Linked DNA regions of Prosthecobacter debontii. The protein of the gene in region 1 interacts with the protein of each later gene in a pairwise test. Links are inferred from orthologs where the notes say so. Each region holds a gene or a part of one and is shown on either strand. Other genes may lie near its edges.

Region 1 (5,340 bases):
CCGACCCAGGTGAGAGTGGCGGCGGGCAGGCCTTTCTTATTGAAAAGCACAGCGGTGTTTTGCGCGAGCTGATCCTGGAGCGGATCAAGCGGAGCCAGGGTGGACTTGCCGTTGGTGGTCTCCTCGGGCAGTAGGGGGGCTTTGAGCTCTGCCTGACAGGGCAGGCTGATGGCGGTGGCGACCAGTAGAACTGAGGAAAGAACAGGTAGGTAAGTTTTCATCAGAGTCATCCTTCGTCTTTCGGGCGTGAGCCTAGAGTTACGGACACATCGCGTTCCACACCTTTGGAGCGCAGTTTCAAATGGATCTCTTCACCCGCAGCACGCATCCGCACCGCGTGGGTGAATTGGGGTAAGCCGGTGATGGTCTCCCCATTCAGCGCGAGAATGACATCGCCATTCAGAATCCCTGCTTTTTCAGAGGGGGAGCCTGCGATCACATCAACCACTTCGATGCTGCCCTGAGCATTGGCCTCTGTGCCGACGCCTAAGTAGCCGCCGCTGCCGATGCCCCAGGTGCGAATCACCAAGCTGCCCTTCATCTCATCCCATGAGCGTAAGAAGGGGGCCATGGAGACATGCATGTTTTCATTTCGCCCTTCCCAGATCAGGCTGTGAATGCCGATGACATCTCCATTGAGATCGAACAACGGGCCCCCGGAGTCTCCACCCATGAGCACGCAATCCGTTTGCAGGGAATTGGCGGTTTGTTTGATGATGCGGCCGACGCGGAGGACCACCCCGCGTTTTTCATCGAACCCGCCGGGATGTCCAAGGGCAAAGCACCACTCTCCAGGCTGGGCTTTCAGAACATCCCGGGAGACTTTGACAAACGGCCACTTCTTTTCTGTATCATTGATCTGCATCAGGGCCGCATCGGTGGTTTTGTCTAATCCCAGAGTTGTGGCCCGCACGACAGTCCCATCTTCCAGGATGACGCGCAGTTCCCGCCCCGGCCGCTCCGCGACATGGGCCGCTGTGAGGATAAGGCCGTCCTCGCTCATGATCACACCACTGGCGGTGCCGTCGCCAGTAAAAATGGCCACCACAGCCGGACGCACCTTGGGGAGGAGGGATTGCACCTTTTCCTGGAGTTCCAGAAAGGGCTGGATGCCAGCCGGAGCCTCCGCCTGTAGTGCCTGAAAGGGCAGGTGAATCATCACCCCCAAAAGGCTCGACAGGAATGCGTTTCTCATAATCACTGAAATCTAACGTGCAGGACGGAGAAAATTCTCCTAATTTCCGCAGCGAGATTCAAGCCAACTCTTCGAAAGCTATTCAAACACAGACGTAGAATTGGCCTATCACTCGAAATACTGGAATACTCCGTAGCTTGCACTCGTCCAAGCCGATCCATGAAGCGACAGCCCTCCGCCCCGCACCATCCGCCTTCTCACCTCTCTCGATTGCGGTCCTGGGGGCGTCTTTTGCTCCTAACGCTGGCGGGCGGGGCGCTGCTTGTCATTTTAGCCTTGGCGGTGACGCTGGGTTATTACTCTCATCTCGCCGGTCAGTATGATCTGGCGAAACTCGGTGAGATGCCTGAGCGCACCGTGGTGCTGGATGCGCAAGGCGTGCTGCTGGGCCGCATGCATGGCGAGAACCGCATCGTCGTGCCCCTCAGTCAGGTGTCGCCCTATTTTGTGAAGGCGCTTTTGGCGCGTGAGGATTCCCGTTTTTACAAGCATGGCGGGATTGATTACATCGGTGTCGCACGTGCGATGCTGCGCAATCTCAAGGATGGCCGGGTGGTGCAGGGCGCCAGCACAATCACCATGCAGCTCGCCCGCAACAGTTATCCCGACCTCAATGACCGGAGCTTTCACCGGAAGTTGGTGGAGATGATGTTAGCTCGCCGGATCGAAGGCTATTGCTCGAAGGAGCAGATCCTCGAGCACTATGTGAACCGCATTTTCTTCGGCACCAACCTCTATGGCATTCAGCGGGCCAGTCAGGTGTATTTCGGCAAGCACGCCAGTCAGCTTAGCCTGAGTGAAGCCGCCATGATCGCGGGCATCATCCGCAGTCCGGTGCGGTTTTCGCCTTTCCGCAACTTCGATGGAGCGCTCAAAGAACGGGACGATGTGTTGCAACGGATGATCCAAACAAAGATGATCTCGCCGGAGGAAGAACTGGCGGCTCGATATGCCGATATCGCCCTGCATGCTCAGCCCGCATTTCAGAGCCAAGGTGGCTATGCTCTGGATGCCGTGCGGCGTGATCTGGATAAGATTCTAGAAGACCACGACATTGAGGACGGGGGGCTGATCGTTTACACGACCCTCAGTCAGGAACTACAAACCCTGGCGGAAGAATCTGTGGAGACTCGTTTGGCTCAGGTGGAAAAACTGCCGGGGTATCAACATCCCAAGAAAGCGGTTTTTGATGCGACCTGGAATGGTACTCAAGAGGTGGCCTCGACGCCCTATTTGCAAGGTGCCCTGACCGTTCTCGACAACGAAACGGGAGGTATCCTGGCCATCGTGGGAGGGCGTGACTATCGCCAGAGCAAATACAACCGCGCCCTGCAAGGCCAGCGCCAGATCGGTTCTACGGTCAAGCCGTTCGTCTATGCCACTGCGGTCGCCAGTGGGTTCCTACCCGGAACCTACATCGATGATGCGCCTATCCAGCCCGGAGAGATCGAAGGTGCGGGTTCAGGTTGGTCGCCGCAAAACAGCGATGGCAAGTTCACCGGTCAGCAGACTTTGACCACCGGCTTGGTGCAGAGCCGTAACACCATGACCATCCGTGTCGGTAACTATGCGGGATTGGATCGGGTGCTGCATGTGCTGGCAGACGCAGGCATCGGCGGGAGTGCGGAGCGGACACCCCAGGTGTTCATCGGAAATCTCGGCGGCACTCCGCGAGATCTCACCAGTGCCTTCAGCATTTTCCCCAACGATGGCATCCGGCGTCGGCCTTTCCTCATCGACAAAGTGACGGATAAGGCGGGCAATATTCTCTACAGCACCAGCATCCTGGAAGCCGAGGTGGTGAGCCCCGGTGTCGCCTCGGTCATGCGCCGCATTTTGGGTGAGGTGATGAATCGTGGCACGGGCGCGACGGTGCGTAGCGAGCATAAGTTCAAAGAACCTGCTGGAGGTAAGACCGGCACCACGAATGACTATAAGGACGCATGGTTTGCCGGTTATACAGACCGGGTCACCTGTGCCGTGTGGGTGGGATTGGATAAGCCTCAAACCATCATCGAGCAGGGTTACGGCAGTCGTTTGGCCATTCCCATCTGGGCGGATGTGGTGAAGAAAGCCGTCGCTCTCGGTTACATCCCCGCTGCCCCACGTGAAGAGCCGCCCATGGCCGCAGTGCAGCTCTGCCACCTGAGCAGCCAACTCGCCACCCCCGCCTGTCACGCCAGTGGCACTGCGTATGAAGATAAGTTGCCCTATGACGTCATCCCCCAGAATTACTGCGGAGCGCATCAGGGGGTTATCGCGGGACCCCCTCCCGGTTATGAGCGCCCCCGCGTGCGTGCCAGTGGTCTGTTTGATCGCATTCGGGGTTGGTTCCGGTAAAAGGGAACCCGCTAGCGCTTACCTCATCACATTGGATCTCACCAGCAGAGCCCTTCGTAGCTCCAGGGCAGCGTTTGCAATTCACGCCAGCCATTGACATCAATGACGCTCTGCTCGGGCTTCACCCAGACCGCGAGATCGTCCACTTTGACGCATTTCTGGGAAGCGACGATGAGGTCGCTGCTCTCGACAACTTCCTGTGCGTCGGCCTTCAGCAGGGAGGCGAGGTGAGGCATGCGACGTTGGATCTCGGCTTCATTGGCACCAATCAGGCGGGAGAGGTTGAGACTCGGATCATAGATGCTGAGCTGATAGCCACGGCCTAACAGCGTTTCCGCCACGGCCACCATCGGGCTGCCGCGCAGATCATCGGTGTCAGCTTTGAAGGCGAGACCGAGGAGGCCGATCTTGCGAGTGTTCTTGCTGGTGATCAGTTTGATCAGCAGATCCAGGTGAGCGTGGTTGGTATCCAGCGTATTATCCAGAAGCGGTAGGCTGATCCCCTCTTGCCGCGCAAAGGAAAGCAGCGCGCTGACGTCCTTAGGTAAGCAGGAACCTCCGAAGGGATTGCCCGGTTTCATGTAATAGCGGGAAATATTGAGCTTTGTGTCCGAGCAGACCACATCCATCACGCGTGCCCCATCCTCTCCAAGGAATTTGCAGAGGCGGCCGATCTCATTGGCAAACCCAACCTTCAGCGCGTGGAAGTAGTTGCAGGAGTATTTGATCATCTCTGCACCTTCCCAGGCGAGCACGGAGGGGCTGCCGCCGAGGAGTTGTTTGGCCTCCTCACTTTCGGGCTCCTTACCGTCATGGGTGCCAACGACAGCCAGTGAGGGCTCTCTGAAGTCTTTGACGGCGGTGCCTTCACGCAGGAACTCGGGGCAATAGTAAATGCGCACCTGACCGGAGGTGCGCAGATCCTCAAAGAAATCTCGGACCATGCTGCGGGTGCTGCCTGGCAGCATGGTGCTGCGGAAGAGAATGATGTGCTTCTTGCCACTCTCGCGGAGGGCTTGGGAGATCTGCTCGCTGACCTTGCGGACGAAGTCCAGATTCAGCCGACCCGAGGCCAGGGAAGGGGTGCCGACGCAGATGATGCTGGCGTCGGTCTTGGCCACGGCGGCAGCAGCGTCTGTGGTGGCCGAGAGACGGCCTTCACGTTTCGCGGTCTGGAGGAGATCGTCCAGCTCAGGCTCAATGATGGGAGAGATGCCGGAATTGAACGCGTCCACCTTCGCCTGCTGCACATCGGCTCCGATGATGCGATGCCCCTGCTCAGCCAGACACCCGGCGGTGACGGCTCCCACATAACCTAGACCAAAGATACTGACGTCCATGGGCGCACATACACAGCCTTTCGCGATTCGACAAGGGCCGACAAGTCAGTTCTTTTTCACTAAAAACATCATGACGAAGAGCCCTAGCAGCATTCCTGCAATGCAGATGAGCCAAAAGTTGGCCGGGGTGTCAGCCAATCGACTGTGAACCTCCATGCCAAAGACGCTGGCCAGCGCCGTGAGCGGAAGGAAGAGCGCCGCCAGGAGATTGAGTCGGTGCGCGGTCGCCGCCATCTGCCGAGCGGTCGCCGCTTGGGCCTCGGCTTGACGGGCGGCAATGAAGTTTAGGCCAAACTGGGCGTCCTGAAGCAGGAGTTCCGCATTGCGCTCGATGCCTGCGGCTAAGTCTCGCAGGTTGATCAGTTCGCGTTCTTCTTTTACCATGTCTCGGGCCTGCTGAAGAGCACGATGTAGCCCCCGGGAGGAGCGTAGGACGGGCGCGAGACGCTCCAGAACCTCATGGTA
Region 2 (4,245 bases), on another replicon or contig:
GTGTTTGAGCCGGCGAAGCATGTGACGAATTCATTTCTGGGAAATGGGATCATGCCTGAGCTGGACATGGTGGCCGGCGGGTTTGGTTTCGGGCTGTCCATTTTGCTTTTCGGGTTGCTGGGCACTTTCCTCCAGGGGGTGCGGCCTCTTTTCCGTCGTGGACGGCTGGAACTGCCGGTCCTGTTGGTGGGGTTCACCACCTTCGCTTGGCTGTTCAGCGAATACATGATCATGACTTTTTTGCGTGGCAGCCTTTATTTTCCAACGGGAGTCTGGACCAAGATGGTCACAGATACCCTCCTGGCCATGCTGGCATCTCCGTTGATTTTCCTTCTCCTCTACATGCTAGCCGGGCTGTCGCGTTACGAAATCAAATATGAAGGACTGAGGTATTCATTCGATGGTCGTTAAATATCGCTTTCGTCTCTACCTGATGACCCTCGCCATGCTGTGCGGGTTTGGGTTGCTCGTGTATCGGCTCTGGTCGCTGCAGATTGTGCGGCAGTTAGAGTTCGTGAACAAAGTGCCGGAGGCTAAGCGCCAGCTCGCTCGTATCCCGGGTGTTCGCGGTGAGATTAAGGATCGCAATGGGATCGTGCTGGCCACCAACAAAGCCTCCTTTGAGGTGCAGGTGAATTTGCGGGAAGTCTTCGAGGAATACGCACGGCAATGCCGTCAGAAGAAGGTCGATATCCCAGTGGTGCCTTTCGAATACATGGATCGTGGTCTGCCTCGTAAAAAAGAGGAGCCGGACATCGTGCGCATGTTTCAGGAGCTGATCATCTCCCGCTTGGATGAGATGGGGCTGGCAGTGCCTTACAATGCGGACGCACTGCGTGTGCACTATCGCAGCTTTGGCGGTGTGATTCCGTGGGTCTATCGCGACAGTTTGAACTTTGCCGAGTTCAGCCGCTTTGCGGAGCACAATCTCGGCTTACCCGGAGTGACGGTGGCGGAGCGCGGCAGCCGTGTGTATCCTTATGGAGCCATGGCGTGTCACATCATGGGGTATGTCCGCCTTCCAGATGATCAACGTGTGTCGGTGGAGGAGCGTAAAGGCTGGGACTACTACATGCCAGATGACTACGGTGGCGCGGGGGTAGAGAAAAGTTTCGATAAGCATCTGCGGGGCAAGCCCGGGGTGCGCACCATGCAGGTGAATGAGCGTGGTCGCTTGGTGGGAGAGGTCAGCTACGAAGCCCCGCGCAAAGGCAATGACGTGTATCTCACCCTGGATGCCCGCATCCAATACATTGCCGAGAAAGCTTTGCGGGATGGTAAAGTGGGACGTGGCTCGGTCGTGGTGATTCAGCCTCAGACCGGAGAGGTGCTGGCCATGGCCTCAGTGCCGAGTTATGACCCGAATCGCTTCATCCCGAGCATCTCTCAGGCAGACTATGACATGCTGCTGTCTAACAAGACGGTGCCGCTGATGAACCGTGCCACCCGCACCTTCGTGCCGGGCTCCACTTACAAGGTGCCTATCGCTTTGGCCGGGTGCTTGGCCGGTATTCAGAATCGTAATTTCAACTGCGCAGGCAGCGTCACCTACGGCAGCAAGGCCATGCAGTGCTGGATTCAACGTCAGAGCGGTGGCTCTCACGGCTCCCTGGGCTTGAGTGACGCTCTCATGCGCTCCTGCAATTGCTACTTCTACCAGTATGGCAATGCGGCGGGGATCGATAACATCACCAAGGTGGGTAAGATGCTCGGGCTCGGTGAACGCACGGGCATCGAGTTGGAAGAAGATGAAGGTGGTATTTTGCCCAATCCGGCTTGGCTACGCATGACCAGCCCCCGGGATCGCTGGAGTAATGGTCATACGGCTAACACCTCCATCGGGCAGGGCAGCGTCCTGGCCTCGCCCTTACAGATGGCCTCAGTCTCGGCGGCTGTGGCTTCGGGCAGGTCCTACATTCCCCACCTGTTGAACCGGGTGATGGATCACGATGAGCTGGTGATGGAAAACAAACCCACCCTGCGCACCGACCTGAGCCAATTTTTCGATCCGAAGTCCCTGGAGCTGGTGCGCAAAGGCATGTGGAAGGTGGTCAATGACGCCGGCGGCACCGCCAAGGGAGCCCGCATCCCTGGGGTAGAGGTCGCTGGAAAAACCGGCACCGCTCAAAACTGGCGGCGTAACGAAAAGGGGGTGCGTGTGGTAGATAACCATACCTTGTTCATTACCTTCGCGCCCTACGTCAATCCCAAGTTCGCCATCTGCATCCTCGTGCAGGGAGGAAAGTCCGGCGGTGGCTGTGCCGCACCGGTGGCTCACCGTGTCCTGGAGCAAGCCCTGGCGCTGGACAACGGCTATCAAGTCACCCCAGAGCCTCTGGGTGAGGTGGAGGGTAATTTCAATCCGATCGAAGCCGTCACCTACTCGGATCTGGCCCTGCCTGTCGTGGCAGCTGCGGATGAGGATGGCGATACGGGGACCAGCGAGCCCCAGCATGAATCTACTGACGAAGCACCGAGCCCACAAAACACACCGAACATCCGCAAGAATGCGGATCGTGAGGGCTCGGAAGGTGTGAACTCCAACCGTGCGGTGCCAAAAGCAGAGCCTGTCCGCAGAGCTCCGCTGTTTAACCGTGGAGGCAACTCCGACTCGACGTCTCCTCCCTCCAACGGGGGCGGTTTTTTCCGTCGGCTCTTTCGGCAGTAGCCCGTTTATCTTTTTAACCAACCCTGACTATTTTTTATGCCTCTTGGAATCGTGAAGCGAATCAAAGAATTCATCACTGGAAAGAAGGACCTTAAGAGCGGCACCCGTCTCGTCATCAATTGCGAGAAGCTGGAAAACCGCGTGGCGCTTCTGGATAATGGCGTGCTGGAGGAATACACCATTGAGCGTGTCGGCACGAGCACCATCGTGGGGTCGATCTTTAAAGGCCGCGTCAAAAACATTGAGCAAGGTCTGAAAGCCATGTTCATCGACATCGGCTTGGATAAAAATGCGTTTCTACACTTCTGGGATGCCATTCCAGAGGCCCTTTCCAATCAAGGCATGGAGGAGGTCACTCGTGGCGGCCAGCAGAAGAAGCGTAAGCGGATCGACGCCAAAGACATCCCCGAACTTTACCCTGTGGGGTCGGAGATCATGGTGCAGGTCACGAAAGGGCCGATCGGCAATAAAGGCCCACGCGTGACGACCAATATTTCCCTCGCCGGACGTCTGCTGGTGCTCATGCCGCAGAACGATCAGTTCGGTATTTCCCGCAAGGTGGAAGACCCCAAAGAACGTGCTCGCCTCCGTAAGATCATTGAGAAGGTCAATCTGCCTGAGGGGATGGGCCTTATCATGCGCACCGAAGCCTCGGGCAAACGTGCTCGTCACATCATTCGAGATCTCAGCTTGCTCATCGAGCAGTGGAATGAAATCGTTGCCAAGCGCGATGGTCAGAAGGCACCCGTTTGTTGCTTCCAAGAGCCGGAGTTGATCGAGCGCACCGTGCGTGATTTCCTCACGGAGGAGATTGATGAAGTGGCCTGCGATGATCCGGGCACCGTCGAGCGCATGCAGAAGATGGCCGCGCTGATTTCCCGTCGCGCGAAGAGCCGCATCAACCTGTATCAAGGTCAGACCGCACTGTTTGAGCACTACGGCATTCAGAAGCAGATCGACAACGCCTTCTATCGGCAAGTTTGGTTGCCTTGCGGCGGTTACATCGTCATCGACCAGACGGAAGCCCTAGTGTCCATCGACGTGAACACGGGCCGTAACAAAGGCGCGAAGGATCAGGAAAAACTGCTTTTGGATACCAACCTGGAGGCAGCTCAGGAAGTGGCCCGTCAGCTCCGCTTGCGGAACATGGGCGGCCTCATCGTGGTGGACTTCATCGATATGAAGCATCGTAAGGACCAGCAGGCTGTTTATAAAGCCATGCTGGAGCATCTGAAGCGCGACAAGGCTAAAACTCAGGTGCTGCCGATCAGTCAGTTTGGTCTCATGGAGATGACGCGTCAGCGTCTGCATGAGAGCCTCAGCAGCGCTCTGTATGAGCCCTGCCCGTATTGCAAAGGCCATGGCCAGGTGAAGACCACCATGACCATGAGTGTGGAACTGCAGCGTCGTCTCAGCGCTATCCTGGGACGCGGCAAGGATGAGCAGAAGAGCCTGCTCGTGGTCGTCCACCCAGAGGTGATGCAGCGCCTGAAGAGTGAGGATGGTGAACTGCTGGTGGATCTGGAGCGCAAATACAGTGCTCGCCTGACTTTCCGCAGTGATCCCTCCCTGCATCG

The links. The genes of interacting proteins can lie anywhere in the genome.
Region 2: the proteins of B5D61_RS08730 (region 1) and mrdA interact in binary tests that used the Escherichia coli proteins (3 or more experiments, as listed by UniProt). The link is inferred for Prosthecobacter debontii from one-to-one orthologs.

What each region holds. Positions count from the first base shown.
Region 1 is NZ_FUYE01000005.1:4,707-10,046, forward strand. The notes cover bases 1,028-3,944. They hold B5D61_RS08730 (transglycosylase domain-containing protein), read left to right. Parts: upstream 1,028-1,354; coding sequence 1,355-3,535; downstream 3,536-3,944. Other genes in these bases: B5D61_RS08725 (S1C family serine protease), read right to left, coding at 1,028-1,195; B5D61_RS08735 (nucleotide sugar dehydrogenase), read right to left, coding at 3,574-3,944. Outside these bases: B5D61_RS08720 (PDZ domain-containing protein), read right to left, coding at 1-221; more of B5D61_RS08725, read right to left, coding at 227-1,027; more of B5D61_RS08735, read right to left, coding at 3,945-4,875; B5D61_RS08740 (CorA family divalent cation transporter), read right to left, coding at 4,921-5,340. UniProt on the Escherichia coli protein: Cell wall formation. Synthesis of cross-linked peptidoglycan from the lipid intermediates.
Region 2 is NZ_FUYE01000014.1:80,787-85,031, reverse strand. Bases 1-3,034 are described here. They hold mrdA (penicillin-binding protein 2), read left to right. Parts: upstream 1-400; coding sequence 401-2,668; downstream 2,669-3,034. Other genes in these bases: B5D61_RS18365 (Rne/Rng family ribonuclease), read left to right, coding at 2,705-3,034; B5D61_RS26420 (hypothetical protein), read left to right, coding at 1-411. Outside these bases: more of B5D61_RS18365, read left to right, coding at 3,035-4,245. UniProt on the Escherichia coli protein: Catalyzes cross-linking of the peptidoglycan cell wall. Responsible for the determination of the rod shape of the cell. Is probably required for lateral peptidoglycan synthesis and maintenance of the correct diameter during lateral and centripetal growth.